3 regions of the Desulfobotulus sp. genome follow, and region 2 is predicted to be linked to each of the others. Evidence: predicted binding sites of a transcription regulator. Region 2 holds the regulator's gene; each other region holds the start of a gene.

Region 1 (3,277 bases), on a different contig from region 2:
AACGTGAAGCGGGGCCGCATTCAGGAATACCTCAAGAAATACCCCAAGGCCACCTTCACCCCCGGCGAGCGTCCCTGGAGTGTTCCCGTGGACTGCGCCTTCCCCTCCGCCACCCAGAACGAAATTTCCGGAGAAGAAGCTGCCATTCTGGTGAAAAACGGCTGCAAGGTGGTGGCCGAAGGGGCCAACATGCCCAGCACACCGGAAGCCGTGGACGTGTTCCTGGCCAACAAGGTGCTCTATGGCCCCGGCAAGGCGGCCAATGCCGGTGGTGTTGCCACCTCCGGTCTGGAAATGACCCAGAACTCCATGCGTCTTTCCTGGAGCCGTGAGGAAGTGGATGCCAAGCTCAAGGGCATCATGAAGAGCATCCATGACAATGCCTGGGATGCGGCCAAGCAGTTCGGCGATGAAGGCAACTATGTGAAGGGCGCCAACATCGCAGGCTTCATCAAAGTAGCCAAAGCCATGATTGCCCAGGGTGTGATCTGATCCGAAAAACGGATATAAAACGCCTGCATGAAATCAAAAGGGCGGTTTTCCCTCTTGCGGGAAGACCGCCCTTTTCTGCAAGGTGACGAATTTGTACCTCAGACCAGCTGAACCGTTTCCGTTTCAATCTCAAAGGGAACATAATGGCCACGCACGGCCAGGGTACCCACCTTTACCGACTGCTCGGTATGAAAATCAAAGTCCTGAAGTTTTGCGTAAAACTCCTCAAACACCGAGGGCTCGGCGTCCAGATACAACCCCCAGCTCTCGTCCAGCCCATAATAATGTCCGAAATGCTGGGTCATGAGAAAGAGACAGGCTGCGGAAAGATACCGGCAGCGGGTTTCTCTGTAGAGTTCCGGATAAAATTTGCTGACATGGATCTCATGGGAAAAGGCGTTCAGGGAAAGGGTCAGCTCCTTTGAAATTTCTTCGCCGTCCTCACGCCGTTTCAGGGCGTAGTGCATGCAGCAGTCTTCTGCGTGGCAGACAAGACAGAAACGCTTCAGGAGACGCGGAATCTGGGTTTGCATGAAAGGGGAAAGGGGTTCCATGGAATACCTCGGCCTTGGGTTTTCGGGAAAGCGGCGGATAAAACAGGCGGGCCCTCCTGCCGGGTCTGGACGTTTTATGCCTTTTTGGGGCTTGCCTTATACCCCGAATCATGAGAGGTCAAGCGGGTCCTTCAGGTTTTTTAAGGGCTTGGTTTTTCAAAATACAAAAATGTCACTCCCTGCGCCCTGCGTTCTTACATTTTTGAATTCTTTCCCCAGAAGATTCCGCAACCCATGTTTTTGACTATCCATACAATTTCAATACATTATGCCTTCAAATATCCTGTGGCACATGCTTTGCTATTAGCTTATGCCAGAAAGGCGATGCGACCATGACAAAGACCGAGTCCCCCAAAAATTCTTCCGCAGTCCGGGTGTTACAGGAAAAGCGCAAGGCGCTGATCCGGGAATACCTGGAGGGTCAGGCCGATGATTTCCTCGTCCGCCACGCCGCCCTCATTGACGCCTATTTCTGGGAGAGTTTCACCCGCAGTGATGTGGGACCCCGCATGGGCATTGACCGCAACCCCTACGCCATCATTGCCCTGGGCGGATACGGCCGCATGGAGCAGTGCATCCATTCCGATGTGGATATTCTCTTTCTCTTTGAAAACGAGGTGCCCGAGGCCGCCGAAGCCCTCATCCAGGAGGTGGTCTACCCCCTCTGGGACATCGGCCTTGAAGTGGGACACGCCACCCGCTCCATTGATGAATGCCTGCACCTTGCCTCCCAGGATCTGGAAGTGCTCACGGCCATTCTGGACGCCCGCTTCATCTGCGGCATGTCGCCCCTGTTCATGGCGCTCATGGAAAGGCTGCGGGCCCGCTTTGTGGCCTCCCACCCCAAAAAGATCATGGGATGGCTGGTGGAGGGCAACCGCAAACGCCATGAGCAGTTCGGGGATTCCACCCATCTGCTGGAGCCCAACCTCAAGCTGGGGCAGGGGGGATTAAGGGATTACCACACCATGCTCTGGCTGGGCCGGGTAAAATTTCATCTGAAAGAACCCAGAGACCTCGAATACAACGGCTACCTTTCCTGGGAAGAATTCCATCACCTGAAAAACGCCCTGGCCTTTATCTGGAAGGTGCGCAACCACCTGCACCACATCACGGGCAGAAAGTGCGATCAGCTTTACTTTGAGCATCAGATGCGTCTTGCCGAAACCCTGGGCTTTGCCGCAGAGGACGGAATGACCGCGGTGGAACGCTTCCTCGGTGCCCTTCACATGGAAATGGACTTCATCAAGCAGCATCTGCTCATGCTCTTGGATGAGGTGGGGCACGAACAGAAGCTGGGGCTCAAGCGCAGGTACCACAAAAATACAAAAATCCCCGGACTCCTTGTACATAAAGGCATGTTGGGTTTTGATGATATCAAGACCGTTCTGAAAACACCGGAGCTGCTTGTGGCCATCTTCCAGGAAAGCGGAGCCAAACGCCTGCCCCTTTCCGCAGAGGCCAAACGCATTGTCCGGGAGATGGGCTACCTTCTGGATGCCTCCCTCCGGGCCCGCAGGGATGTGGTGAAAATGTTTGAAAAAATCATGGCCACCCCTCCCTTTGATTACCATCCTCTGAACGAGATGCAGGCCACAGGCCTTCTCACCCGGCTGATCCCGGAGTTTGCCTCCATCATCAGCCGCATCCAGTACAACAAGTACCATCTGTATCCCGTGGCCAAGCACTCCTTACGCACCGTGCAGACCACAGCGGGTTTCGCCTTAAACCCTGACCAGATTTCCCTCACCCATGGAGCCCTCTACCACGAGACTTTCCTTGAGATCAAAAACAAGCGTCTTCTGCTCTGGGGATCTCTCCTCCATGACATCGGCAAAGGTGTAGTCAGCAACGACCACAGCAGCGCCGGAGCCGAACGAACCCGGGAGATTCTCGGCCGCCTGGGTCTGCGCTCGGACTATGTGGATACGGTGGTCTTTCTTGTTCAGGAACATCTTTTCCTCATCAAGGCCGCCACACGCCGGGACATCAATGACGAAGAAACCGTCATCGCCTGCGCCATGAAGATCCGGGATCCGGAACGCCTGCGCATGCTCTTTCTCCTCACGGTGGCGGATTCCGTGTCCACAGGCCCCAAGGCCTGGAACGAGTGGACGGCCAGCCTTCTCACCAGTCTTTATTTCAAAATTTTAAAAATGCTGGAAAAGGGCGAGTTGTCCGACGAGAAAGCCGTGGACCGCATTGAGGAAAAACAGCGCCGCATTCTGGAA
Region 2 (3,277 bases):
CATGAACCGCACAACCGGCGAGATGGAAATTTCAGGAGGCGTCTCCGGCACCCTCCTTCAGGACAAAAAGAAACCTCTGCCCCTACCCTTCTGATTTTTTTTGGAGAAAACCCCATGCCCGTTTTGCACGTGGAACAACTGGAAAAACGCTACGGAGACAGAAAGGTGGTGGACGGCGTTTCCCTGAGGGTGGAAAGCCAGCAGGTCATCGGGCTCCTCGGACCCAACGGGGCCGGAAAAACCACCACTTTTTATATGGCCGTAGGCCTCATCCGACCGGACGGGGGCAGGGTTTTCCTTGACGATAAAGACCTGACAGACTATCCCATGTATATGCGGGCTCGCTACGGCATCGGCTACCTGCCTCAGGAAGCCTCCATATTCAGAAAGCTTTCCGTCCGGGACAATCTCCTCATCATCCTTGAAAACCTGGATATGGGCAGAACGGAACAGAGGCAAAAAGCCGAAGCCCTTCTGGAAGAACTGGGCATCCGCCATCTGGGAGACCAGAAGGCCACGGTTCTTTCCGGCGGGGAACGCAGGCGACTTGAAATTGCGCGGGTGCTGTCCACGGATCCTTCCTTCATCCTCCTGGATGAGCCCTTTGCGGGGGTGGATCCTCTGGCTGTCAGCGATATTCAGAACATCATCGCCTATCTCAGCCAGCGGGGCATCGGCGTTCTGATTTCAGACCATAATGTTCGGGAGACCCTCGGCGTATGCGATATGGCCTACATACTGCATTCCGGCAGGGTTGTGGATTCGGGATCCCCTGCGGACATCGCCGCAAGTCCCATTGCCCGAAAAACCTATTTAGGAGACGGATTCCGGTTATAAAATGGCCATAGAACTCCGACAACAACTCAAGCTTACCCAGCAACTTGTCATGACGCCTCAACTGCAGCAGGCTATCAAGCTGTTGCAATTGTCCCGCCTTGAACTCGTGGATGCCATACAACAGGAGCTGGAACAAAATCCCGCCCTGGAAGAACGCGTGGACGCACCGGAGGGGGAAACCCCGGATATGGCTGAGGCCGTTTCCTCGGAAGAAATGCTGCAGGAAGTGGAAATCAGTGAAAAGGTCAGCCCGGAAACGGACTGGGAGGCCTACCTCGACGAGTACAGCAGCGCAGGCAGGGTGCACTTTGAATCCGAGGAAAGGGAAGCACCCCGCTATGAAAACTTTGTCTCAGAAAAGGAAAGCCTCCACGACCACCTGCTCTGGCAGTTGTCCATGGCAGATGTGGATCCGGAAATCCAGACCCTGGCCAGCCTGATCATCGGCAACATCAACACCGATGGGTACCTTGACGCCACACTGGATGAAATCAGCCAGGTAAGCGGATATCCGGAGAGCGCCGCAGAAGAAGCACTCAGACAGGTGCAGTCCTTTGACCCTGCGGGCGTGGGCGCACGGAATCTCAAGGAATGCCTGCTTCTCCAGATTCGGCGCCTGGGCCTTGAGGCAGACATCGTGGAAAAAATCATCGCCCACCATCTCAAGCACCTTGAAAACAAAAACTTCAAGGCCATTGCCAAAAGCCTCAAAGAACCCCTTGAGACCATCATCGCCGCCGTAGGCGTCATCCGCTCTCTGGAGCCCAAACCCGGCCGGGAATTCCACAATGAAGCGCCGGTGTATATCACACCGGATATTTATGTATACAAGCACAATGATGATTTCATCATCACCCTCAATGACGATGGTATGCCCAGGCTGCACATCAACCCCTATTACAAAAAAGCCATGCGCACCGGAGAAAAAATCTCAGGGGAAACCAAGGATTATCTTCAGGAAAAAATGCGTTCCGCCTCCTGGCTCATCAAAAGCATCCAGCAGAGACAAAAAACCATCTACAATGTTATGGAAAGTATTGTACGCTTTCAGCGGGATTTCTTTGAAAAGGGTGTGGCCTACTTAAAACCCATGGTGCTGCGGGACGTGGCCCAGGACATCCAGATGCACGAATCCACCATCAGCCGGGTGACCACCAACAAGTATGCCTATACGCCCCAGGGGCTTTTTGAGCTGAAATACTTTTTCAACAGCTCCATCAGCCGGGTGGAAGGCGAGGCCATGGCCTCGGTGAGTGTACTTGAAAAAATCAAGCAACTTGTGGAAAGCGAGGATCCCCAGAACCCCTACAGCGATCTGAAAATCGCCACCATTTTCGAGGAGGAGCAAAACATCCGCATTGCCCGAAGGACCATTGCCAAGTACAGGGAAATCCTTAAAATTCTTCCGTCCAGCAAACGCAGACAATACTGATGAGGAGGTAGGGCCCATGAAGACATCCGTGACCTTCAAGAACATCGAACCCTCCGAAGCACTGAAGGACTACGCCGCCAACAAACTCTCCAGGCTGGACAAACAGTTTGACAGCCCGGCCGAAGCCCAGGTTGTCCTGTCTGTGGAAAAGATCCGCCATATCGTAGAAGTGCGCGTCACCTGTGACCGTCTCAGCTTCCAGGCCACGGAAGAAACGGAAAACATGTATTCAGCCCTGGACCTTGTGGTGGATAAGCTCAAAAAGCAGATCCGCAGAACCAAGGAAAAGGTCCGGGAAAACCGTCCCGTATCCAAAGCAGGCATCAAGGGTGCCGAAGCGGCAATGGCTGAAGAAATTTCCCAGAATGCGGAAACCGAGGCCCAGGATTTTCCTGAAAAGCCTCAGTTTGTTGTGGAATCCATGCATTTCAAACCCATGGATGCGGAAGAGGCGGCCATGCAGCTTGCCCTCTCAGACAAGGACTTTATCGTCTACACCGACGCCAGAACCGATCAGGTCCATGTTCTGTACCGACGAAAAGACGGGGATCTCGGCCTGATCCAGCCATCCGCCTGATCCAACACAAAGGACCACAGGCCCTGCAAAGGGCTCTGGCCGCATACGGTCAGGGCCCTGGGCCCTTTCACAAGGTTGATCCATGAAGCTTCTGGATGTTCTGACCCATGAGACCATCATCACCGATCTTCAGGCCCGCGACAAAATGGCTGCGCTGGAAGAACTTGTCGCCCCCCTTGCCCGGCAAAAGAATCTGCCGAAAGAGGAGCTGATGCGCGTACTTCTGGAAAGGGAGCGTCTCGGCAGCACGGGCATCGGGGATGGCATCGCCATTCCCCATGGTAAGCTAGAAACTCTCCCTCACCTGGCCCTTGCCTTCGGCAAAAGCCGCAGGGGCGTTTCCTTTGACTCCCTTGACAACAAACCTGTCCACCTTTTTTTTGTGATCCTGACTCCCCTCACCGAAACCGGGCTGCACCTTCAGGTTCTTG
Region 3 (3,277 bases), on a different contig from region 2:
TGCCCTCATGCAGGTCCAGTTCTCCGAGCATGACCTTTTCCGCCGCAAGGTCAGATGTTTTCTGAAGGGTATTGACCTCCCGGACCGCTCCGTTCAGCCGATCAGCAAAACTTCTGCCGGAAAATTCCGGGGTGGCAGTTTGGACCTTTGCCTGACCCGATCCGGGGGTGGGCAGGGGAAAAAAGGGGGCACGCAGGGAATCCATGGCTTTTCTCCTTTATTGCAGGGTTTCAGGCTGAAACCGGAGGCGGGTATGCTCCGCCGGGCTTTTTTTAAAAAGGCTTATTTGCCGATTTCAAGCGCTTTCATCATCATGGCCTTGGTGTTGTTCATGGCTGTGATGCTGGCCTCATAGGCCCGCCGCGCCACCAGCATATCCGCCATTTCCGTGAGATGATCCACATTGGGCATGGCCACATATCCGGTGACAGGATCCGCATCCGGGTGGCTGGGATTGTACACCAGACGAAAATCCTCCTGGGACTGCACCACATCCGTGACCTTCACACCCCGCTGATCTCCGTCCCGTTCCCGTTCCCTTTCGAACATCTCATGAAAACCTAAGTCATCGTATTTTTCTCTGGCTTCGGCCTTTTGCAGACCAAGGGGAATTTCCTCGGGTGTTCTTGCCTCGTACACCACCATCTTTCTGCGGTAGGGACCCCCCTCTTCCGTGCGGGTGGTATCCACGTTGGCCAGGTTCTGGGCAATGACGTTCATTTTCATGCGGTGGGCGGCCAGGGCCGTTCCACTGATTTTAAAGGACTTCAGAAGATCTACCATCAGCTACCTCCTTCGGCTATGGCGTGGCGCAGAATGGTCATTTTCCGTATCATCATGTCTGCGGTGGTCCTGTACTGCATGTTGTTTTCCACAAGATTGGCCATCTGCTCGTCAATGTCCACAGAATCCAGATGGTAGGCGTCTGCATTGTCATAAATGGAGGCGCGGATGGGATCCGGAGGCGGATCTCTGTCAAGATGCCTGGGATGGGTCATGGCCACCCGTCTGGGAGGCGGATCTTCCATGGCTTTTTGCAGGGTGCGGTTGAAATCCAGATCCCTGGGCTTGTAGTGGATGGTGTCCACATTGGCCACGTTGGCGGAAATGAGGCTGTGCCGGAAACTGGAAACATCCAGGCCCTTTCCCATCATATTATAGGTGGTATCAAATAAACGGTGGTTGCTCATGGTTCTCTCCTCTCCGGGATGGTCCACCCTGGTTCTTTGGCTTTCTTCAGGACTGGGGTCGGGCGTGCTTCCCAGCGGCCTTTGCACAGCCCGGACACCAGGGGGATCTGGGCAAAAAATATGCAAGACCCATGCCGGAAAAAGGGAGGTCGGGGTGGATCGGAGAGGGAAAAAAGGAGGGTCAGGCTTCAAAGGAGAGGTCGGACTGATCTCTGTACTCGTTGAGCTTGTTGCGCAGGGTGCGCACGCTGATGCCCAGAAGCTGGGCCGCATGGGTGCGGTTACCATCAAAACGCTTCAGGGTATGGAAAATCATCTGCCGCTCCACCTCTTTGAGGGGAACATCTAAAAAGGTTTCCGGCAGAATCCAGTCGCTGGTCTGTTCCGCCTCCGATGCTGCGGAAGGCCGTGGGTTATCTTCCAGAAGCAGGTCTTCCGGACGGATTTCCACCCCATCGCAGAGCAGAACAGCGCGGCGGATGACGTTTTCCAGTTCCCGGACATTGCCGGTGAAGGTGCCGGATGTCAGACGGTCCAGGGCGCTTTGTGTCAGACCTTTGACACCCCGGCCATCTTCGGCATTGTATTTTTGGATAAAAAACCTTGCCAGAAGAGGGATGTCCCCCCGTCGATCCCGCAGGGGGGGGATACGCAGGGGAATGGTGTTCAGGCGATGGTAAAGATCCTCGCGGAACTCCCCTTCTTCCATGGCCACGCGCAGGTCCCGGTTGGTGGTTGCCACAATGCGCACATCCACCCGTACAGGACGGTTGCCGCCCACCCTGTCCACAGCGCCTTCCTGCAAGACACGCAGAAGTTTCGCCTGGAGGTGTACGGGCATTTCCGTGACCTCATCGAGAAGCAGAGTGCCGCCATGGGCCATTTCAAATTTGCCTTCTTTGCGGAAGGCTGCGCCGGTAAAAGCGCCCTTTTCATGGCCGAAAAGTTCACTCTCCAGAAGGTTTTCGGGAAGTGCTGCACAGTTGATGGCCACAAAAGGTCCCTGTTTGCGGGGGCTGTTTTCATGGATCATGCGTGCAAAAAGTTCCTTGCCCGTTCCGGATTCTCCCTGGATGAAAACCGGGGCCCGGCTGGCCGCCACCCTCAGGGTCAGATCCATGAGACGCTGCATGCCGGGGTCCTGGCTGACAATGGCGCAAGCCCCCGGTGCTTCGGGTCTTTCTCCGAAAATCTGGGCAAAAAGTCTGCGGATACGGGCTTCTTCCAGGGGAAGCAGCATAAAATCCAGGGCCCCGGCCCGGATACAGGCCACAGCAAGATTTACATCCACACTCCCGGAAATTACCAGCACAGGAATGCGGTTGCCTGCCGTCTGGGTTAAAAAAGGCAGGGGGTCTTCCCCCTCTTTCCAGACGCCCACCACCAGGCGTGGCGGCAGGGAGCGGATGAGTTGCAGGGCTTCGGCCTCTGTCTGTCCGGGCCGTATGGTACAGTTCCATTCTTCCAGCATGCGGGTCAGGGTGGCCCGGATTCCCGGATCGGAAGCAAAAATCACGCTCTGTGGTGTGCTTGTCATGGAAAAACCCTGTCTTATTGAAAGGGGCTTGTGAGAAAATCCTGAGCCCTTAAAAAAAAGAATTCCCAAGCGCTCCGGAGATCAGGACTCCCGGAGCTGGCCCTCTATGCGTATGGCCGTGAGACGTTCCTGCGCCAGAGCCCCCCAGAGAGGATCTCCGTCTTCCACAAGAAGGCGGTACAGATCCTGGGCTTCCCCGCCCTTGCCCAAGGCTTCCAGGGTTTCTGCATGGCGGAAACGCACGGCGTTTCTGTCTGAGGCCGGTATGCCCATGAGGCCTTCCGCCTTGGCGTAGGAAACCGCAGCCGCAGCCAGGAGGCCCTGGGCGACCTGGGCTTCACCCAGGGAACGCAGGAGGGCAAAACGCAGTTCTCGGGAATCTTGGCCTTCTCCATCCAAAAAAGCAAGACTGCGTTCCAGAATCACTGCTTCTTTGCCCCGTTCCTGGCTGTCGCGCAGAATCCTTGAGGCCGCATGCAGGAACCGGGCTTTCTCCTGCCCTTGGGAGGCGAGCTGTGCGGCGGTTTCATAGGCTTTCAGAGCCACCTCC

The links. The regulator sigma-54, encoded in region 2, starts transcription at its own class of promoters, with help from an activator protein. The targets are predictions, from matches to a motif close to TNTGGCACANTTTCTGCTNT.
Region 1: glnD ([protein-PII] uridylyltransferase) is a predicted target of sigma-54. The motif match lies at 1,331-1,350, and genes of this name have one in related genera.
Region 3: flgB (flagellar basal body rod protein FlgB) is a predicted target of sigma-54. The motif match lies at 1,299-1,318, and genes of this name have one in related genera.

The regions. Positions count from the first base shown of each region.
Region 1 is NZ_JAVETM010000017.1:57,003-60,279, reverse strand. It holds gene gdhA (NADP-specific glutamate dehydrogenase) at 1-492, shown strand, start outside; gene RBR60_RS08430 (hypothetical protein) at 591-1,046, opposite strand; gene glnD ([protein-PII] uridylyltransferase) at 1,379-3,277, shown strand, end outside.
Region 2 is NZ_JAVETM010000031.1:12,424-15,700, forward strand. It holds gene RBR60_RS11675 (LptA/OstA family protein) at 1-94, shown strand, start outside; gene lptB (LPS export ABC transporter ATP-binding protein) at 115-837, shown strand; gene rpoN (RNA polymerase factor sigma-54) at 839-2,269, shown strand; gene hpf (ribosome hibernation-promoting factor, HPF/YfiA family) at 2,286-2,846, shown strand; gene RBR60_RS11695 (PTS sugar transporter subunit IIA) at 2,929-3,277, shown strand, end outside.
Region 3 is NZ_JAVETM010000020.1:23,662-26,938, forward strand. It holds gene fliE (flagellar hook-basal body complex protein FliE) at 1-205, opposite strand, end outside; gene flgC (flagellar basal body rod protein FlgC) at 283-783, opposite strand; gene flgB (flagellar basal body rod protein FlgB) at 783-1,190, opposite strand; gene RBR60_RS09075 (sigma-54 dependent transcriptional regulator) at 1,372-2,727, opposite strand; gene RBR60_RS09080 (tetratricopeptide repeat protein) at 2,809-3,277, opposite strand, start outside.